DNA from 3 places in the Streptomyces sp. NPDC003456 genome. Region 1 is predicted to be linked to each of the others. Evidence: riboswitches for the same ligand, from Rfam matches in the RefSeq annotation. Region 1 holds a riboswitch; each other region holds the start of a gene.

What was found. Region 1 has a riboswitch for thiamine pyrophosphate ahead of ACFYWG_RS20665 (thiamine ABC transporter substrate binding subunit). Riboswitches for the same ligand answer to the same signal wherever they lie in the genome.
Region 2: linked by a shared signal. The riboswitch ahead of thiO (glycine oxidase ThiO) and the one ahead of ACFYWG_RS20665 (thiamine ABC transporter substrate binding subunit) in region 1 are both predicted to bind thiamine pyrophosphate.
Region 3: linked by a shared signal. The riboswitch ahead of thiC (phosphomethylpyrimidine synthase ThiC) and the one ahead of ACFYWG_RS20665 (thiamine ABC transporter substrate binding subunit) in region 1 are both predicted to bind thiamine pyrophosphate.

What each region holds. Positions count from the first base shown of each region.
Region 1 covers NZ_JBIAOK010000004.1:986,002-992,597, reverse strand. Annotated here, with positions in the region: gene ACFYWG_RS20675 (ABC transporter ATP-binding protein) at 1-894, opposite strand, end outside; gene ACFYWG_RS20670 (ABC transporter permease) at 894-2,558, opposite strand; gene ACFYWG_RS20665 (thiamine ABC transporter substrate binding subunit) at 2,534-3,619, opposite strand; TPP riboswitch at 3,696-3,800, opposite strand; gene rlmN (23S rRNA (adenine(2503)-C(2))-methyltransferase RlmN) at 3,825-4,931, opposite strand; gene ACFYWG_RS20655 (DUF4435 domain-containing protein) at 5,254-6,087, opposite strand; gene ACFYWG_RS20650 (AAA family ATPase) at 6,088-6,596, opposite strand, start outside.
Region 2 covers NZ_JBIAOK010000003.1:958,113-964,708, forward strand. Annotated here, with positions in the region: gene pknB (Stk1 family PASTA domain-containing Ser/Thr kinase) at 1-1,322, opposite strand, end outside; gene ACFYWG_RS15250 (thiazole synthase) at 1,425-2,222, opposite strand; gene thiS (sulfur carrier protein ThiS) at 2,225-2,425, opposite strand; gene thiO (glycine oxidase ThiO) at 2,422-3,594, opposite strand; TPP riboswitch at 3,592-3,703, opposite strand; gene ACFYWG_RS15265 (hypothetical protein) at 3,756-4,106, shown strand; gene ACFYWG_RS15270 (NAD(P)/FAD-dependent oxidoreductase) at 4,139-5,380, shown strand; gene ACFYWG_RS15275 (Rv2175c family DNA-binding protein) at 5,468-5,833, shown strand; gene thiE (thiamine phosphate synthase) at 6,492-6,596, shown strand, end outside.
Region 3 covers NZ_JBIAOK010000006.1:464,340-470,935, forward strand. Annotated here, with positions in the region: gene ACFYWG_RS26470 (IclR family transcriptional regulator) at 150-992, shown strand; gene ACFYWG_RS26475 (SsgA family sporulation/cell division regulator) at 1,091-1,525, shown strand; gene ACFYWG_RS26480 (YibE/F family protein) at 1,724-3,592, opposite strand; TPP riboswitch at 3,665-3,854, shown strand; gene thiC (phosphomethylpyrimidine synthase ThiC) at 3,847-5,631, shown strand; gene ACFYWG_RS26490 (hypothetical protein) at 5,803-6,596, opposite strand, start outside.

The sequences.
Region 1 (6,596 bases):
GACATGCGTGCCCCGGAAGGTGCGGGCGGTCACCGCGCAGGGCAGGCCCGAGCCGGCGGGCACCAGCCGCACACCGGCGGGCCGCACCAGCAGGGTCCGGGTGCCCTGCGGGGCGTCCTGCGGCACCGGCACCTTGCCCCACGGCGTGTCCGCGGCCTCCGTGCCCACGGTGGCCTCCACCACGTTCTCGAAGCCGAGGAACCGGGCCACGAACGCGTCGGCCGGCCGCTGCCACACATCGAGCGGCGTACCGGACTGGGCGATCCGGCCGTCCCGCATGACCACGACCCGGTCGGCCAAGGCGAAGGCCTCCCCCTGGTCGTGCGTCACGGCGAGCACGGTCGTGCCCAGCCGGCCGAACAGCTCCCTGAGTTCGACGACGAGCCGCTCGCGCAGCGACCGGTCGAGCTGCCCCAGCGGCTCGTCCAGCATCAGCAGCCGGGGGTTCGGCGCCAGCGCCCGGGCCAACGCGACCCGTTGCTGCTCCCCGCCGGACAGCGCGGCGACGGCCCGGCGGGCCGCGCCCGGCAGCCCCACCAGATCGAGCAACTCCCGTACGCGCTCGGCCTGCTGCGCCTTCGACACCCCGTGCATCCGGAGGCCGAACGCCACGTTCCCGCCGACGTCCCGCTGCGGGAACAGCTGGTGGTCCTGGAACATCAGCCCGACACCCCGCCGGTGCGCGGGCACACCCGCCTGGTCGCGCCCCTCCAGCAGGATCCGCCCGGCGTCCAGCGGCTGCAGGCCCGCGACCGCCCTCAGCAGCGTCGACTTGCCGCTGCCGCTGGGCCCGAGCACGCACACCACCTCGTGCTCGGCGACCTCCAGGCCCACCGCGTCCAGCACGGCCCGCCCGCCGAACCGGACCGTCGCCTCCTGCAGAGCCAGCAGCATCAGAACTCCCCGGTCCGGTCGGTGCGCAGCCTCTCCAGCACGAGCAGGGCCACGGCGCACACCACCATCAGAATCGTCGAAAGGGCCATCGCCTGGCCGTAGTTGAGGTCACCGGGCCGGCCCAGCAGGCGCGCCACCGCCACGGGCAGGGTCGGGTTGTCGGGCCGCGCGATGAACACCGTCGCCCCGAACTCCCCGAGGGAGACGGCGAAGGCGAACCCGGCCGCGATCAGCAGCGCCCGCCGCACCATCGGCAGGTCCACCTCCCGCCAGACCCGCCACGGCGAGGCCCCCAGCACCGAGGCCGCCTCCCGCAGCCGCACGTCCACCGCGCGCAGCACCGGCAGCATGGTGCGCACCACGAACGGCACCCCGACCAGCGCCTGCGCGAGCGGCACCAGGATCCACGAGGACCGCAGGTCCAGCGGCGGCTCGTCCAGGGAGATCAGGAACCCGAAGCCGACGGTCACCGCGGACACCCCGAGCGGCAGCATCAGCAGCGCGTCGAAACCGCGCACGAACCGCCCGGCGTCCCGGCGGGTGAGCGCGACGGCGGCCAGCGAACCGACCAGCACGGCGATGGCGGTGGCGGCGACGGCGTACGACAGGGAGTTGCCGACCGCCTCGATCGGCGGGACCAGGAACATGCCGCCGTCCTGGCGGGTCAGCGCCCGGTAGTAGCCGAACCCGGGGGCGTCCAGGGAGCGCTGCACCAGCACGGCCAGCGGCAGCACGATCAGCACGGCGACGGTGGCGAGCACCGCGCCCAGCAGCGACCACTGACCGGCGCCGCGCGGCCGGCGCGCGGTCACCGCCGCGTCCACGAGCCGCAGGGCCGTCTCCCGCCGCCGCACGGTCCAGGCGTGCAGGGCGAGGATCGCGCCCACCGCGGCGAACTGGATCAGGGTCAGCACGGCCGCCGTGGACAGGTCGAAGATCTCCGACGTCTGCCGGTAGATCTCCACCTCCAGGGTCGAGAAGGTGGGCCCGCCGAGGATCTGGACGACGCCGAAGGAGGTGAAGGTGAACAGGAAGACCATCAGCGCGGCAGCGGCCACGGCCGGGCCGAGGGCGGGCAGGGTCACCTTCCGCCAGGCCGCCGACGGAGAGGCGCCGAGCATCCGCGCGGCCTCCTCCTGCCGGGGATCGAGCTGTGCCCAGAGCCCGCCCACGGTCCGGACCACGACGGCGTAGTTGAAGAACACGTGGGCGAGCAGGATCGCCCACACGGTGGTGTCCAGCCGGACGCCCCACGCCTCGTCGAGCAGCCCGCCGCGCCCGGCCAGGGCCAGGAACGCCGTGCCGACGACGACCGTCGGCAGCACGAACGGGACGGTGACCACCGCCCGCAGCACCTGCTTGCCCGGGAAGTCGAAGCGCGCGAAGACGTACGCGCCGGGGAGCGCGATCAGCAGCGTCAGCGCCGTGGAGACCAGCGCCTGCCAGGTGGTGAACCACAGCACGTGCCGCACGTCGGACTGCCCCAGCACCTCCCCGATCCGCCCGGGGTGCCAGGCCCCGTCGGCCCGCAGACCGCGCGCGACGATCGCGGCGACGGGGTAGGCGAAGAAGACCGCGAAGAACGCGACGGGCACGGCCAGCAGACCGAACCGCGCCGCCGCGCCCCGCCTGCGGGCGGCTACTTCAGTACGAGCGAGGTCCACGACTTGACCCACTGGTCGCGGTGCTCGGCGATCTTCGCCGGGTCCATGGTCTGCGGGTCCTTCGCCTGCGGCCCGAACTTCGCGAACTCCGGCGGCACCTGGGCGTCCTCGCGCACCGGGTAGACGAACATGTTCAGCGGCATGTCCTCCTGGAACCGCTTGCCCACGAGGAAGTCGAGGAGCGCCTTGCCGCCCTCGGTGTTCCGGGCGTTGCTGAGCAGTCCCGCGTACTCGACCTGCCGGAAGCAGGTGCCCTCGGCGACGCCGGTGGGGGCGGTGTCCGGCCTGGGGTCGGCGAAGACGACCTCGGCGGGCGGGGAGGAGGCGTAGGAGACGACGAGCGGCCGGTCGCCCTTGGCCTTCTTCCCGCCGGCCGAACCGGAGAACTCCTCGTTGTAGGCCTGCTCCCAGCCGTCGACGACCTTGACGCCGTTGGCCTTGAGCTTCTTCCAGTAGCTCTCCCAGCCCTGGTCGCCGTACTTCGCCGCGGTGCCGAGCAGGAAGCCGAGACCGGGCGAGGACGAGGAGGCGTTCTCGGTGACCAGCAGGTCCTTGTACCGGGGGTCCGTCAGGTCGTCGAGGGTCCGCGGCGGCTGGAGCTTGCGGTCGGCGAAGTACTTCTTGTCGTAGTTGACGCACACGTCACCGGTGTCGACGGGTGTCACCCGGTGCTTGTCCTGGTCGGCGCGGTACTCGGCCTTGACGCGGTCCGAGCCCTTCGGCTCGTACGGCTGGAACAGGCCGTTGTCGAGGGCGCGGGAGAGCAGGGTGTTGTCGACGCCGAAGAAGACGTCGCCCTGCGGGTTGTCCTTGGTGAGGATCGCCTTGTTGACGGCCTGCCCGGCGTCGCCGTCCTCCAGGACCCTGACCTTGTAGCCCGACTCCTTCTCGAAGGCCGCGACGACCTCCTTGGAGGCGGCCCACGAGTCGTGGCTGACGAGCGTGACGGTCTTGGAGTCGCCCGACCCCTGACCGGCGTCGGACGACCCGCACGCCGCGAGCGTGCCGGCCAGGCTCAGCCCGACGACCGCGGCCGTCAGGCGCTGTGCGTTGATGCTCACTGGATTCCTCCTGGAGTGACCAGGAGAAGACGCGGCCCTGCCCGGGACTTCCGTGGTCCCGGGCAGGGCGCAACAGCTCGAGTGGTGACCGATCTCCCTACCCAGAATGACCTGGGCCAGGTTCGGAGGGTCTGCGGCCGTGCCGCACTCTCAGCGCTGTGGCGCTCCCCTGTCGGAATATGCAGATGTGGATACGGCGATCAGACTACCGTTCGGTGGCCGCGAGCTGACCACACGCCCCGTCGATCTCCTGACCACGGGTGTCCCGGATCGTCACCGGCACACCGTGGGCGGCGATGGCCTCCACGAACGCCTTCTCGTCCTCGGGCCGGGAGGCCGTCCACTTGGAGCCGGGCGTCGGGTTCAGCGGGATCAGGTTGACGTGCACCGGCTTGCCCCTGAGGAGCCGGCCGAGCCGGTCACCGCGCCAGGCCTGGTCGTTGATGTCGCGGATCAGCGCGTACTCGATGGACAGCCGCCGACCGGACTTGGCGCTGTACTCGAACCCGGCGTCCAGCACCTCGCGCACCTTCCACCGGGTGTTGACCGGCACGAGGGTGTCGCGCAGTTCGTCGTCGGGGGCGTGCAGGGAGATCGCCAGCCGGCACTTGAAGCCCTCGTCGGCGAAGCGGTGGATGGCCGGGACGAGACCGACGGTGGAGACGGTGATGCCGCGCTGCGACAGCCCGAGCCCGTCCGGCTCGGGGTCGGTGAGGCGGCGGACGGCCCCGACGACCCGGTTGTAGTTCGCGAGCGGCTCGCCCATGCCCATGAAGACGATGTTGCTGAGGCGCGCGGGTCCGCCGGGGACCTCGCCGTCGCGCAGGGCCCGCATGCCGTCGACGATCTGGTGCACGATCTCGGCGGTGGAGAGGTTCCGGTCGAGACCGGCCTGCCCGGTGGCGCAGAACGGGCAGTTCATGCCGCACCCGGCCTGCGAGCTGATGCACATGGTCACCCGGTCCGGGTAGCGCATCAGCACGGACTCGACGAGCGTCCCGTCGAACAGCCGCCACAGGGTCTTGCGGGTGGTGCCCTGGTCGGTGGACAGGTGCCGCACGACCGTCATCAGCTCGGGCAGCAGGGCCTCCTGCAGCCGCGTGCGGCTGCCGGCGGGGATGTCGGTCCACTGCTCCGGGTCGTGCGCGTACCGCGCGAAGTAGTGCTGCGAGAGCTGCTTGGCGCGAAACGGCTTCTCCCCGACCGCGGCGACGGCCTCCTTGCGCTCGGCAGGAGTGAGATCGGCAAGATGCCGCGGCGGCTTCTTGGCTCCGCGGGGGGCGACGAAAGTGAGTTCTCCGGGTGCAGGCATAACCCATCCAGTGTGGCAGATCATCGCCGGGAGCCCAGGCCGGAGCGGGGTGGGGGTGGTCACCTGTGGGTGCCGACTGTCGGCGTTGGTCGGCCTCGGACGGCCCAGGGACGGCCCAGGGGGCACGGTTTCGTCAACACGACGAAATAGCTCCACGCCCCTGAGCGGTGATCACAACGAATCAGCCCCCATGAGTGCTGTCTGATAGCTCTGCGCGACGTTGTCACACGGTTGGACACTCAGCGTTGCTACCTACTGCAGCGACCAAAGCTGCGCGGGGGACGCAGTTGACGTCTGGCTCCAGCGGGCAATTACGGATCCATCAGCTGCCATCAGGAATTAGCGCTAGGCGCTCTTCCTTCTCCCACGAGCGGAGCACGGCATACATTTGCGTTGTAGCGAAACACTGCGAGTCGAAACTAAGGCGGAGCATCTTTTCGATAACTTCCCTGCCGTGCGTTGTTGAACGTCGACGAATGGCAGCATCAAAGTCGAGCAGTGAAGTCAGATCGTGCCCACAGGAGATTTCTGTATCCGGTGACTCAGCGCTCGCTAGAGCAATTGAAAGTAGCGTATTTGAATCGAGGTCTCTATCCGCTATCAACTCCTCTACACATGATTCAAGGTTGAACGTCCCATCTCTTTCAATGAACTCGCCAGCATTGAGTGACTTGAAGCCGATCTTTCCTCCATTTTGGACACTCCAGAGGCGCAACTTCCCTATGAGCGACGAGTGCCCGAGGAGTCTCTCCCTAGTTCGCTGTATTTCCCTGTCATCCGCCTCGCGTTCATACAGCTCTGCATAGAAATGACCGAAAGCTGGCGATGCGCAGATCATGACCTCAGTGTCATGATGATCGACTGGGAACACGTTCTTCGTTACTGGACTCCCCAGAAGGCGATCAAAGTCCGCATCGCAGATCCCTAGCACTCCGGTGATTCCGCGGCTCGTCACCAGTCCCATAGCCGCGAGCAGATGAGACTTGCCCTTACAGTGAATAACTCTCGCTTGCGGCGAGGGGATGAAAAGTCTTCGAAAGAGGCGAGTATCCGTCGCTCCTTCCACCAGAACGATGGGTCCTGTCATTCCAGAACGGAGCATGCCAACTTCATTAGCGATGCGCACCGGATTACTCTGATGCTGCTGCAGAGCCATCTACTCACCGTCACTAAGCTCGACCGTCAGATCCCAGCGATCATTGATGATCGAAGGGCTATGAGTGGCGACCAAGAACTTGAGTCTGGCTAGCTCTGCAATTTTTAGCAGATCCGGGATGAAGTCATTCTGCCAGGACACATGCAGGGAAAGTTCTGGCTCGTCAATAAGCACCAGCGTTCCAACCTGCTCCCTAAAGAGGAGGCCATAAGTCAGGACGAGCTCTTGTTGCTCACCCGAGCTTAGCGACTCAAGGCTAAGCGGGTGCCCCTGGGTTGAGACGACGCGAAACCCCTGCTCGCGGTCCACGAAAAGGCGCTTGCGGCGAAACTTTGCGTTAATTACCTGCAGGAAGAGCTCGATCTTCTCTGCAATCTCGTCAAGCTGAGACAGCTTGTTCCGAACATCCGCCAGGTACAGGTTCAATACGCGCAGCTCTCCATCATCCAACTCCCTCTGCGGCAACTGTAGTTCTGCATCTCGATCCAGAAGGCCGGATTCTACGTATC
Region 2 (6,596 bases), on a different contig from region 1:
ACGGTGATGCTCACCGCGTCGTTGCCGCGGATGCGCGCCCCGGTCCTGGGGTCGCTGCTGATGATCCGGCCGCGCTCGACGGTGTCGCTGTGGGCGTGCTTCACCTTGCCCAGCTCCAGCCCGGCGTCCCGCAACCGGTCCTCGGCCTGGTCCTGGGTCTTCGCCAGCAGCGGCGGGACCTCGGTGAACTGGCCGGAGTTGATGTACCACACGCCCGTGCCGACGCCCAGCACCAGCAGGAGGGCCACCACGACCGCCGTCGGGCCGCGCCGCACCGCCCGGCGGCGGGCCGGCGGGTCCGGGGGCGGGGACGCCAGACGGCTGGTGCGGTTCAGCTCCGCCTCGGGCGCCCCGCCGTCCCCGCCGGCGGATCCCGGGCGGGGAGTCGTCAGCGCACGGGGGATCACGCTCGTGCGGTCGTCGGCGTTGTCGTGGTGGGGTGCCAGCGCCTGCGGCGGCACCGCGTCCAGCTGGTCGCCGGTGAGCCGGGCCCGTCCCTCGCGGACCTGCGCGAGCAGCGCCACCGCGTCGTGGGGGCGGACGTCCGGGGTGCGGGCGGTCGCCGAGGCGACCATCTCGTCGAGCTCGTAGGCCAGGCCCGGCACGGCGGCCGAGGGCGGCGGGACGTCCTCGTGCAGGTGCTTGTAGAGGATCACGGCGGGGGAGTCCCCGTCGTGCGGCTTTTCCCCGGTGAGCATCTCGTACAGCATCACGCCGCACGCGTAGACGTCGACGCGGGGGTCCGCGGTGCCGTTCTCTATCTGCTCCGGGGCGAGGTAGGACACCGTGCCGAGGACGGTGCCGGTGGTGTTGGTCACCGTGTCGACGGCCCTGACCAGGCCGAAGTCGGCGACCTTCACCCGGCCGTCGTCCCCTATCAGCACGTTCTCGGGCTTCATGTCGCGGTGCACGAACCCGGCGCGGTGGGCGGCGCCCAGGGCGGCCAGCACCGGCTCCAGGATGTCCAGGGCGGCACGCGGCTGCAGCGCCCCCCGCTCGCGCAGCACGTCCCGCAGGGTGCACCCGGCGACGTACTCCATCGCGAGGTAGACGTACGCGCCGTCGGTGCCCTGGTCGAAGACCTGCACCACGTTCGGGTGGGACAACCGGGCCACCGACTTGGCCTCGCGGATGAAGCGCTCGACGAACGAGGCGTCGACCGCGAGCGAGGGGTGCATCACCTTGAGCGCGAGGATCCGGTCGAGGCGGGTGTCCACGGCCCGGTAGACCGTGGCCATCCCGCCGACCGCGATCCGCGCGTCGACGCGGTACCGGCCGTCGAGCACCTGCCCGACCAAGGGGTCCTGAAGGGTCGTGTCCACGCAGGCGAGTGTACGAGCCGTGACCGACAGGCCCGTCTCCTCGGCCGTTTTCGCAGCGGTACTGCAGCGGACCTGTGACGTGCCCCGGGGCCGCGCGCGCCCCTACCCGAACGCGGGGCGTTCGGGGTCCAGGGCGGCCATGCCGCCGGCCGGCGACGAGGCCCGGGCGAAGTGCCGCCGCGGGATCCGGCCCGCCCGGTGGGCCAGCCGGCCCGCCTCCACGGCGTGCCGCATCGCGTCGGCCATCAGCACCGGCTCCTGCGCCCGCGTCACCGCCGAGGCCAGCATCACGCCCGCGCACCCCAGCTCCATCGCCAGCGCCGCGTCCGACGCCGTCCCGGCGCCCGCGTCGAGGATCACCGGCACGCGCGCGTGCTCCACGATCAGCTCGAAGTTGTGCGGGTTGCGGATGCCCAGTCCCGACCCGATCGGCGAGCCGAGCGGCATGACCGCCGCGCAGCCCACGTCCTCCAGCTTCCGCGCGAGCACCGGGTCGTCGTTGGTGTACGGCAGCACCGTGAAACCGTCGTCGACCAGTGTCTCGGCCGCGTCCAGCAGCTCGATCGGGTCCGGCAGCAGGGTGCGCTCGTCGGCGATGACCTCCAGTTTGACCAGGTCCGTGCCGAGGGCCTCGCGCGCGAGGCGGGCGGTGAGGACGGCCTCGCCGGCGGTGAAGCAGCCCGCCGTGTTGGGCAGCACCCTGATGCCGAGCCGGTCCAGGACGGACAGCACCGAGCCGTGCACGGAGGCGTCCACCCGGCGCATCGCCACCGTCGTCAGCTCCGTGCCGGAGGCGATCAGGGAGCGCTCCAGCACGTCGAGGCTGGGCGCCCCGCCGGTCCCCATGATCAGGCGGGAGGTGAAGGACGTGCCCCCGAGGACGAACGGATCGTCGGCCATGGTCAGCCTCCCTGGACGGCGGTGAGGACTTCCACGCGGTCCCCCTCGGACAGCGGCGTGGCGGTCCACTGCGTGCGCGGGACGACGGTTTCGTTGAGGGCGGCGGCCACCCCCGAGGGCGAGGTGGTGAGGGACCTCACGACGGCGTCGAGGGCCGTGCCGGGCCGGACGCGGCGGGGCTCGCCGTTGACGGAGATGTTCATGCGGGCTGCTCCGTGAGTGCGGGGGCGGTGCGGAAGCGCTCGGGGGTGAAGGGGCGGGCCTCGGCGGGCAGTTCGCCCGTGGTCAGGGCGTGCGCCAGGACGTCCCCGGTCACCGGTGTGAGCAGCACGCCGTTGCGGTGGTGGCCGGTGGCCAGCAGCAGTCCGTTGAGAGCCGTCGGGCCGAGCAGCGGGGCGTTGTCCGGGGAGGCGGGGCGCAGCCCGGCCCGGGTCTCGGTCAGCGGCAGTTCGGTGATGCCCGGCACCAGCTCGTGGGCGTCGCGCAGCAGCTCGTAGACGCCGCCCGCGGTGACGGTGGTGTCCCAGCCCAGCTCCTCGCTGGTCGCCCCGATCACCAGCTCGCCGCTCTCGCGCGGCACGAGGTAGACGTGGCTGCCGCGCACGACCGCGCGCACGGTGCGGCTCAGGAACGGCCCGTGCCGCGCCGGCATGGTCAGCCGCACGACCTGGCCCTTCACGGGCCGTACGGGCGGCAGCACCTCGTCCGGGACGCCCGCGAGCCGGCCGCTGAGGCTGCCCCCGGCCAGCACCACCCGCCCCGCGCCCAGCGCGGTCCCGTCGTCGGTGACCACACCCGCGGCCCGCTCCCGTACGACGGTGAGCCGCTCGGCCCAGGCGCGGTGCAGGGCCACCCCGGCCCGCTCGCACGCGGCGACCAGCGCCCCGGCCAGGCGCCGGGGGTCGATCTGGTGGTCGCCGTCGACCCGCAGCCCGCCGCGCACCCCCGGCGCGAGCATCGGCTCCAGCCGGCGGCACTCGCGACCCGACAGCCACTGCGAGTCCAGCCCCGACCGCTGCTGGAGGGCGTGCAGTTCACGCAGGTGCGCCCGGTCGTCGGCGTCGAGGGCGACGGCCAGGGTGCCGCAGCGGCGGTAGCCGAGGTCGTGCCCGGTCAGTTCGGTCAGCTCGGCCGCGAAGTCCGGATAGCGGCGGGCGGAGGCGAGGTTCAGCCCCAGCAGGGTCTGCTCGCCGTAGTGCAGTTCCGTGACGGCGGCCAGCATCCCGGCGGCGACCTGGGCGGCCCCGCCGCCGGGTTCGGGATCCACCAGGGCCGTGGTGAACCCGCGCTGCGCGGCCCGCCAGGCCGTGACCAGGCCGATGATCCCGCCCCCGACGACGAGGACGTCCGGTGTGGTGGACGTGCGCGACATGGGCGTCCAGCCCCTCCCTTCGCCGGCATGACCCGGATCAGGTTCGTACGGTCGGAGGCCGCCAGCCTCCCTCTCAGCCCGGTGCGTCCGGGCTCCCGCGAGTGCTCTACGTTGGCCACCCTAGCCCGATCCCGCACCCCGCAGTAAGGGAGCCTCCGCGCATGGCCCGATCCCTCGACGGTCTCGTCCTCGCCCCGGTCGCCGACCAGGCACCCGGCCAGGTCGGGACGTCCACCCGGTTCACCTACCACGAGCGGGAGGGCCAGGTCTGGGCCGACTACGCGGGCGGGGACGTCGTACGCGGGCATCTCGTGGGTATCCGGGAGGGTGACAGGCTCGACTTCCGCTACGTCCAGCTCCGGCGGGACGGCACCACCGCCTCGGGGCACTGCGTCTCGACGGTCGTGGAGCTGCCCGACGGGCGGGTGCGGCTGGAGGAGACCTGGGAGTGGGAGTCCCGGCCGGGCAGCGGCACGAGCGTTGTGGAGCAGGTCACGGCGCACGAGCACTGACTGACGAAGCGTCAGGTGTCTATGGTGATCAGGTGAGCGAGCAGACGCAGGAACCAGGCCCGTCCGCGCCGCGGCGCGTGGTCGTGGCGGGCGCGGGCATGGCCGGGGTGCAGACCGCGGTCGCCCTGCGCGAGCAGGGCTTCACCGGCACCGTGACCCTGATCGGCGCGGAACCCCACCAGCCCTACGACCGCCCGCCGTTGTCCAAGGCCGTCCTGCTCGGCAAGGCCGAGGGCTCCGCCTTCGACGTGGACTTCGAGGCCCTGGGCATCGGACTGCGCCTCGGCTGCGAGGTGCTGGGCCTGCGCCCCGGCGACCACGAACTGGACACCGAGGTGGGACCGGTGCCCTACGACGTCCTGGTCGTCGCGACCGGCGCCGAACCGGTCCGGCTGCCCGGCACGCAGGACGTGCCCGGTGTGCACCTGCTGCGCACCCTGGACGACGCCGAGCGGCTGCGGCCGGTGCTGGCCGCCCGGCACGAGATCGTGGTCGTCGGCGCGGGCTGGATCGGCGCGGAGTTCGCCACGGCCGCGCGCGAGGCCGGCTGCTCGGTGACCGTCGTGGAGGCCGCCGGCCGTCCCCTCGCCGACGCCCTGCCCCCCGAGGTCGCCGCGCCGATGGCCCGCTGGTACGCCGACGCGGGCGCCTCCCTGCGCACCCACGCGCGCGTGCAGCGGGTCGAGCCCGGCGCGGTCGTCCTGGACGACGGCTCGCGGCTGCCCGCGGAGGCGGTGGTGGTGGGCATCGGCGCCCGACCCGCCACGGCCTGGCTGTCCGGATCCGGTGTGGCCCTCGGCGCCCACGGCGAGGTCGTCGCCGACGCGCACCTGCGCACCGGCGTACCGGACGTGTACGCGGTCGGCGACTGCGCCTCCTTCCCCTCGGGCCGCTACGGCGAGCGCCTGCTGGTGCACCACTGGGACAACGCCCTGCAGGGGCCGCGCACGGTCGCCGCGAACATCGTCGGCCGCGCCTCGGGCGCACCGCCCGCGGTGTACGACCCGGTGCCGTACTTCTGGTCCGAGCAGTTCGGCCGGTTCGTGCAGTACGCCGGGCACCACGCGGCCGCCGACGCGCTGCTGTGGCGGGGCGACCCGTCCGGGCCGGCCTGGACGGTGTGCTGGCTGCGGGGCGAGCGGCTGGTCGCCCTGCTGGCGGTCGGCCGCCCCCGGGACCTGGCGCAGGGCCGCCGCCTGATCGAGTCGGGCACGCCGATGAACCCGGTGCTGCTGGCGGACCCGGCCAGGCCGATGAAGGCCGCCACGGCCTGAGGACGCGGCCGGAGCGGAGCGGGCCGTTCCGCCCGGGTGGACCGGGTCGGCTTCCGACTGTCGGTGGCGGATGGCAGGCTTGTTCCCGTGACCGAGATTGACGCAAAGATCGATGCTCTCGTCCCCGCCTGGCTCACCCTCCCCGACATCGCCGAGCAGCTCGGCGTCGAGGTGACGCGTGTGCGGCAGCTGGTCAAGGAGGGCCAGCTCATCGCCGTACGCCGCGGTGAGAACCGCGCGCTGCACGTCCCCGCCGCCTTCATCGACGGGGACAAGGTCGTCAAGGGCCTCACCGGCACCCTGACGCTCCTGCGGGACGACGGCTTCACGGACGAAGAGATGCTGGAGTGGCTCTTCACCCCCGACCCCAGCCTGCCCGGCACCCCGGCGCAGGCGCTCAGCGAGAATCGCGGCACGGAGGTGAAGCGCCGCGCCCAGGCGCTCGCGGTCTGACCCGGACTCCACGGGAGAACCGTCCGGTGTCGCGTGAGCGGGACCGGACCTGAACAGCAGCCCGGTGCGGGGCCGTGACCCCCGGGGTCACGGCCCGGGACCGGGCCGCGCCGTTTGACGGCCGGCGGATCCCGGCCGGGTCTCCTTACGGGCAGCTGGATTCCGGCCGGACCTTCTCAGGTGCCGGCGCGGACCCGCCGTGCCCTCTCCGGGCGCCCGGGTGCGGGCCATGCCCCAAAGGCCCCCGGAATCCGGCCGTGTCCTGCCAGGGCCCGGGAGGGCGCACCCCGCCGGCTGCGCGCATGCACGGCCGGGGCGGGCGGACCCCTCTACGGCCGCCCGGTTGCCGACGGCCCGGCCGGCTGCGCGTAAGGTGCCCGGGTCGGGCCCGGACGGGACGCGCCCGCACGGCCGGGAACCGCCCGGCGGCGAGGGCGCCCCGATGACGGGACCGCACCGGCCCACCCGGGCCTCCCGCCCGCACGCACCGGGCGCGCACGCGGCACCGCCCGCGCGCCGACCGGCCGGGCGCCGCGCCCGCCCACCCGCGGCGTACGGGCGAGGCCGCCCGCGCCGACCACCCGGGCCCCCCGGCCCCCGCATGCTCCGCACGGGCGCGCGGGCGGGGCCCGCGCCACCGACACCGAGGGGGACTCGTATGACCGGCACCGCACCCTCCGCAGCCGCCACCGCCCGGGCCCGGCTCGCCGACGCCCGGCTCTACCTCTGCACCGACGCCCGCAAGCGCCAGGGCGACCTTCCC
Region 3 (6,596 bases), on a different contig from region 1:
TTCCCTCGGGCGGGGGAAGTTTCCCGGCTGGGCCGTCGGTGCGCGGCGGCGGGCGAATAGAGTCCGGAACTCGACGCGGGGACAACCCCGCGAGCGGCCCCCACCCGTGTACCCCGCACGGTCTCCCCCTCGCGCTCCGGGAGTGACCCTTGGTCCCCGCCGACACCGCAACCGTCCACCTGCACGCGGTCCCCGCCCAACCACGCTCGGCGGCGTCCGTCCCGCCGCTGCCGCCCGCCGCGGCGCCGGCCACGCTCATCGGGTCCGTGCAGCGCGCGATGCGTCTGCTGGAGACCGTCGCCCGGCACGAGTACGGTGCCCCGGCCAAGCAACTGGCCCGCGAGACAGGGCTCGCCCTGCCCACGACGTACCACCTGCTGCGCACCCTGGTGCACGAGGGCTACCTGCGGCGGGACAAGGGGTTGTTCTTCCTCGGCGAGGCTGCCGACCGGCTGAGCAGCAGCGGGGCGCGGCAGAAACGTCGCAGCACGGTGGTGGACGCGCTCGGACACTGGCGGGACACCCTCGGCGTGCCGGTGTACTACGCGGTCTACCGCGAGGGCGAGATCGAGGTCATGTGCGTCTCCGACTCCCCCGGCACTCCGGCGGTGGAGGAGTGGGCCGGCTTCCGCGAGACGGGCCACGCGCACGCCATCGGGCAGTGTCTGCTGTCCCAGCTCGACGAGGAGGCCCGCCGGGACCACCTCGACCGCTACCCCGTGCAGGCGCTCACGCCGTACACGGTGCGGGACAGCCACAGCCTGCTGAGGCGGCTGGAGCGGATCCGCCGGATGGAGCCGGTGACGGAGCGCCAGGAGTACGCGCTGGGCGCGGTGTGCGCGGCGATCCCCCTCACGCTGGGCAGCACGGCCGCGACCATCGCCATTTCACTGCCCGCTCACCAAGAGCACCGGCTGCTGCCCGCGGCCCGGCAGTTGCAGGCCGAGATCGGCCGGATGCTCGGCTCGCTGGCGCTCTCTATCAGTATGTGAAAACTCACTCCTTGTGATCTGCTGTGTACGTTCAGCAAGATTCCTCCAGTGTCAGAGGTTTGTACCCGGCCAGTCGACGGCGAATGACGGGGTTATCCATGCGCGAGTCCGTGCAGGCAGAGGTCATGATGAGCTTTCTCGTGTCCGAGGAGCTCTCGTTCCGCATTCCGGTGGAATTGCGCTATGAGACCAGTGATCCCTATGCCGTCCGGTTGACGTTCCACTTGCCGGGCGATGCCCCGGTCACCTGGGCTTTCGGGCGGGAACTGCTGATCGACGGGGTCGGCCGGCCGTGCGGGGAGGGCGACGTACGGGTCACGCCCGTCGAACCCGACGCGCTGGGCGAGGTGCTGATCCGGCTTCAGGTCGGCGGCGATCAGGCCCTCTTCCGCTCCTCGACAGCCCCGCTGGTGGCCTTCCTCGACCGCACCGACAAGCTGGTGCCGCTGGGGCAGGAGGGCTCGCTCGCCGACTTCGACGCGCATCTCGACGAGGCGCTGGACCGCATCCTCGCCGAGCAGGGCGCCGGCTGACCGAGCGTCCGCGCGGCACGGTGGAGTAACGCTTCGCCGGGGGCCGCCGGCGAAGCGGGAACGCTGTTGCCCGGTGCCGTGGTGACGGGCGACTCGGTGGCGCCACGCGGCAAGAGGCCGGACTGCCGTCGGCGAAGCGCCCCAAGCCGCGCCTGCGTCAGCGCTCGCGTCTTCGGTCCCTGCCCCTGAAGGGCACCGTCAGCGCTTGCGGCGTCGGCCCCTGCCTCCGCGCGCCGGTGCGGTCGCGGCCTCCGTGGCGGGTTGTGGTTCCGGGCGGTCCGCGGAGACCACGAGGGCTGCCAAGGCCGTGGTGACCGGCACCGAGGCGACCAGGCCGATCGAGCCGACCAGCGTGCGCACGATCTCCTCGGCGACCAGTTCGCTGTTCGCGACCGTCCCCACACTGCTCTGCGCGATGGAGAACAGCAGCAGCAACGGCAGCGCGGCACCCGCGTAGGCGAGGACGAGCGTGTTGACGACCGACGCGATGTGGTCGCGGCCGATCCGGATGCCCGCGCGGTACAGCCCGCGCCAGCCCATCGTCGGGTTGGCCTCGTGCAGCTCCCATACCGCCGAGGTCTGGGTGACCGTCACGTCGTCGAGCACGCCGAGCGAGCCGATGATGATGCCGGCGAGCAGCAGACCGCTCATGTCGATCGTCGGGTAGAGGCCGTGGATGAGGCCGGTGTTGTCGTCGGTGTTGCCGGTGAGGGCCGCCCAGTCGATGAACACCGAGCCCAGGAAGCCGATCAGCAGCAGCGAGATGAGGGTGCCGAGCACCGCCACCGAGGTCCGCGCGGACAGGCCGTGGCACAGGTACAGGGCGATGAGCATGATCGCGCTCGAACCCACCACCGCCACCAGCAGCGGGTTCGAGCCCTGCAGGATCGCGGGCAGGATGAAGAAGTTCAGCACCATGAAGCTGATGGCCAGCGAGATGAGGGCCATCAGCCCCCGCAGGCGCCCGACGACCACCACGGCGACCGCGAAGATGCCGGCGAGCAGGCTCAGAGGCAGCCGGCGGTCGACGTCCGTGACCGAGTACTGCAGGTCCTTCGGTGCGGAGGGCTCGTAGGCGACCACGACCCCCTGGCCCTCGCTCAACTGGCGGGACTGGTCGGGCTGGACGATCTCCGTGAACGTGCGGCCCTTGTCCTGGCCGGTGTCGATCCGGATCGTCGCCTTCTTGCAGGTGCCCGCCTCCTGCTGCACCGCGGAGGACCCCTCGGCGGTGGAGGTGTCGCCGGTCGGCGGGACACCCTGCGCCCCGGCCTCCTTGCAGCTCACCTCCACGACCTCGGTGACCGTGGCCTGCTGGGTCTGCCGGTCGAACCCGACTCCCGTGCGCTCGTGCGGCGGCGCACCGCCCGGCCAGAGAACGGCCAGTCCGACCAGGACGGCCGCGGCGAAGGGGATCAGGACCGCGGCGATGACCTTGCGCAGGTGCTGCGAGACGGGTGCGGCCGGACCGTGGCTGTGCGAGTGCCCGTGTCCGCCTCCCGGAACGGGACCGTCGCCGTGACCGCCGTGACCGCCCCCGTGGCCATGTCCGCTGCCCTGCCCGCCATTCTGGTCGCGGCCTGCGCCTTGTCCGCTGCCGGGTCCACCGTCACGTCCGCGACCCTGTCCGCTGCCGGGCCCGCCGTCGTGTCCACTGCCGTACCCGCCACCGTGCCCGCCACCGTGGTCGTGCCCGCCGTTGTGGCCTGCGCCGTGATCGTGGCCGCTGCCGGAACCGCGGCCGTCCCCGGGACCGTTCCCGAAGCCGTGGCGGAAGCCCGGAGCCCGTCCGCCGCTGGGTTCCGCGCCTGACCCCCGCTCATCGCGCGGCCCCTGCCCGAAGGCGCTGGACGGACCCTGGTTCTGCCAGTCACCCCGGGCGGGCCCCGGCCGCTGAGCCGGGGCGGAACCGCGCCCTTGCCCCACGACCGGCCCGTGTCCGGTGCCGGAGGCGAAGCCGTGGTCATCTCCCCGGCCGTTGCCGTTGCCGTTGCCGTTGCCGGCGCCGACGCCGGGGCCGCGGGGCGGCTCGGGCGGTGAATAGGGGGAGCGATGCGAGGTGGTCACCGACCGATCATCGCAAGAACGAGAGGGGCCCTCTGGTCACCGCGCCAGAATTGCCGCTAGCGTGGAGTCACCTTTTGTACACGCGGGAGCTCGGAGCACCGGGCTGAGAGGGCGCTGACCTTCGTCCCAGCGATGTTTCACATGAAACATCACCGAAGTCGAGTGATGTTTCCCACGGAACGTCGGAGGACGGAAGCCGCTGCGTCGACCGCCGAACCTGTTACCGGGTAATGCCGGCGTAGGGAGTAGGTCTCATGACCAACAAGGACGCACGCACGCCTGCCTCCGTTCGGGACGCACAGTCCGACGAGGCCGGGAAGTCCATCGGCTGGCACAAGGCGTACATCGAGGGCAGCCGCCCCGACCTGCGCGTGCCGGTCCGTCAGGTGCACCTCACCAACGGGCGGTCGGTCACGCTGTACGACACCTCCGGGCCATACACCGATCCGCTCGTCGAGACCGATGTCCGCAGGGGCTTGGCGCCGCTGCGTGAGAACTGGATCGTTGCCCGCGGCGACACCGAGGAGTACGCGGGCCGCCCCGTCCGTCCCGAGGACGACGGCATCAAGCACACCTCACCGCGCGGCGGTCTCCGCAACCTCGACGCCGTCTTCCCCGGACGCCCGCGCCAGCCGCGCCGCAGCCGGGACGGCAAGGCGGTCACCCAGCTCGCGTACGCGCGGCGAGGCGAGATCACCCCGGAGATGGAGTACGTGGCCCTCCGGGAGAACGTCTCTCCCGAGGTCGTGCGGGACGAGATCGCGGCGGGCCGCGCGGTGCTGCCGGCCAACGTCAACCACCCGGAGATCGAGCCGATGATCATCGGCAAGAGGTTCCTGGTGAAGGTCAACGCCAACATCGGCAACTCGGCCGTGACGTCCTCCATCGAGGAGGAGGTCGAGAAGATGACCTGGGCGACCCGCTGGGGCGCCGACACGGTCATGGACCTGTCCACCGGCCGCAACATCCACACCACGCGCGAGTGGGTGCTGCGCAACTCCCCCGTCCCCATCGGCACGGTGCCCCTCTACCAGGCCCTCGAGAAGGTCGACGGCCGGGCCGAGGAGCTGACCTGGGAGATCTACAAGGACACGGTCATCGAACAGGCCGAGCAGGGCGTGGACTACATGACCGTGCACGCGGGCGTGCGCCTCGCCTACGTGCCGCTCACCGCGAACCGCAAGACGGGCATCGTCTCCCGTGGAGGCTCGATCATGGCGGCCTGGTGCCTGGCGCACCACAAGGAATCGTTCCTGTACGAGAACTTCGAGGAGCTCTGCGAGATCCTCGCCGCGTACGACGTCACTTACTCGCTCGGCGACGGCCTCCGGCCCGGCTCCATCGCCGACGCCAACGACGAGGCGCAGTTCGCGGAGTTGAGGACGCTCGGGGAACTCAACCGGATCGCGAAGCGTTTCCACGTACAGACCATGATCGAGGGCCCGGGCCACGTCCCGATGCACAAGATCAAGGAGAACATCGACCTTCAGCAGGAGATCTGCGATGAAGCCCCGTTCTATACGCTCGGCCCGCTGACCACCGACGTCGCGCCCGCATACGACCACATCACCTCGGGCATCGGCGCCGCGATGATCGCCTGGTGGGGCACGGCGATGCTCTGTTACGTCACGCCCAAGGAGCACCTGGGCCTGCCGAACCGGGACGACGTGAAGACCGGCGTGATCACGTACAAGATCGCCGCGCACGCCGCGGACCTGGCCAAGGGGCACCCGGGCGCGCAGGAGTGGGACGACGCCCTGTCCGACGCCCGCTTCGAGTTCCGGTGGGAGGACCAGTTCAACCTGGCTCTCGACCCGGACACGGCACGGGAGTTCCACGACGAGACGCTCCCCGCGGAGCCGGCCAAGACGGCCCACTTCTGCTCGATGTGCGGTCCGAAGTTCTGCAGCATGAAGATCTCGCAGGACATCCGCCGGGAGCACGGCGGCAGCCGGAACGAGATCGAGGAGGGCATGGCCCAGAAGTCGAAGGAGTTCGCGGCGAGCGGGAACAGGGTGTACCTGCCGATCGCCGACTGACCTGCGGCTCGACCGGGTGCCCGGGCGGACGCGTCCGCCCGGCCGGGTGCCCGGTTCGCGCTTCCCCGTGGCCTCGCGGCCGGGGAGTGCGCGCCGTCGGGCGCCCGTCGGGGGGCGGGCGCCCGACACGGGACGCTGCTGCGCCGCACCGGGAAGGCCCTCGGCGACGCGCTAGTCCGGCTGGTGCTCCGGGCCCCCGAAGTCCGGGCTCGTGTAGTCCGGACTGCTGAAGCTCGGCCGTGAGCCGCGGCTGCCGTCGTCCGGGCTGGAGAAGCCCGGACGGTCGTAGCCGAGGTGCGGCATGCGGCTGACCGGCGCCGAGGGCGCGGGGTGGTGCAGCGCGGCTGCCGATCCAGGGTCGGCGAGCGCCTCCCGCAGGAACGGCAGGATGCCCCGCTCCAGCAGGGCTTCGCGCCATTCCTCCTTGGCCCGGTCGACCTCTGCGCGGAGCGCCCCGTACGGGCCCGTCTCGGCGGTCGGCTTGTTGCGCAGGGCGGTGAGCAGCAGGCCCACCGCCGCGACCAGGATGGCGACGGCCGTCACGGCGCCGAAGACCCAGCCGGTGGTGAGCATGGTCCGGGCGAATCCCTGCTCGGGGTCGATCATCCGCAGGATGTAGCCGACGAGCAGGAAGATCGCGGCGGCGGTGCCGGCCAGGACCGGTGCGAGGACGGCGACGACGGCGACGGCACCCGCGCCGGCGGTCTCGGCGGCGACCTCACCCACGGTGGCGGCGAGTCCGGCCCCGCCCGTGCCCGGTTCGGACGACCCGGAGTCGCGCACGGACGAGGTGGGGGACGGCGCCGGCTGGCGCAGTTCGTCGCGGAGCTTGACGTAGTGCTGGTACTCGGCCGACGCGGCGGCCGTGATGAGCGCGGTGGCGTTCAGCGCCATGGTGCGCAGCTGCTCGGAGTTGAGCCGCCGTCCGACGGCGGACAGTTCCGGACGGTGTGGGGCGGAGCGCA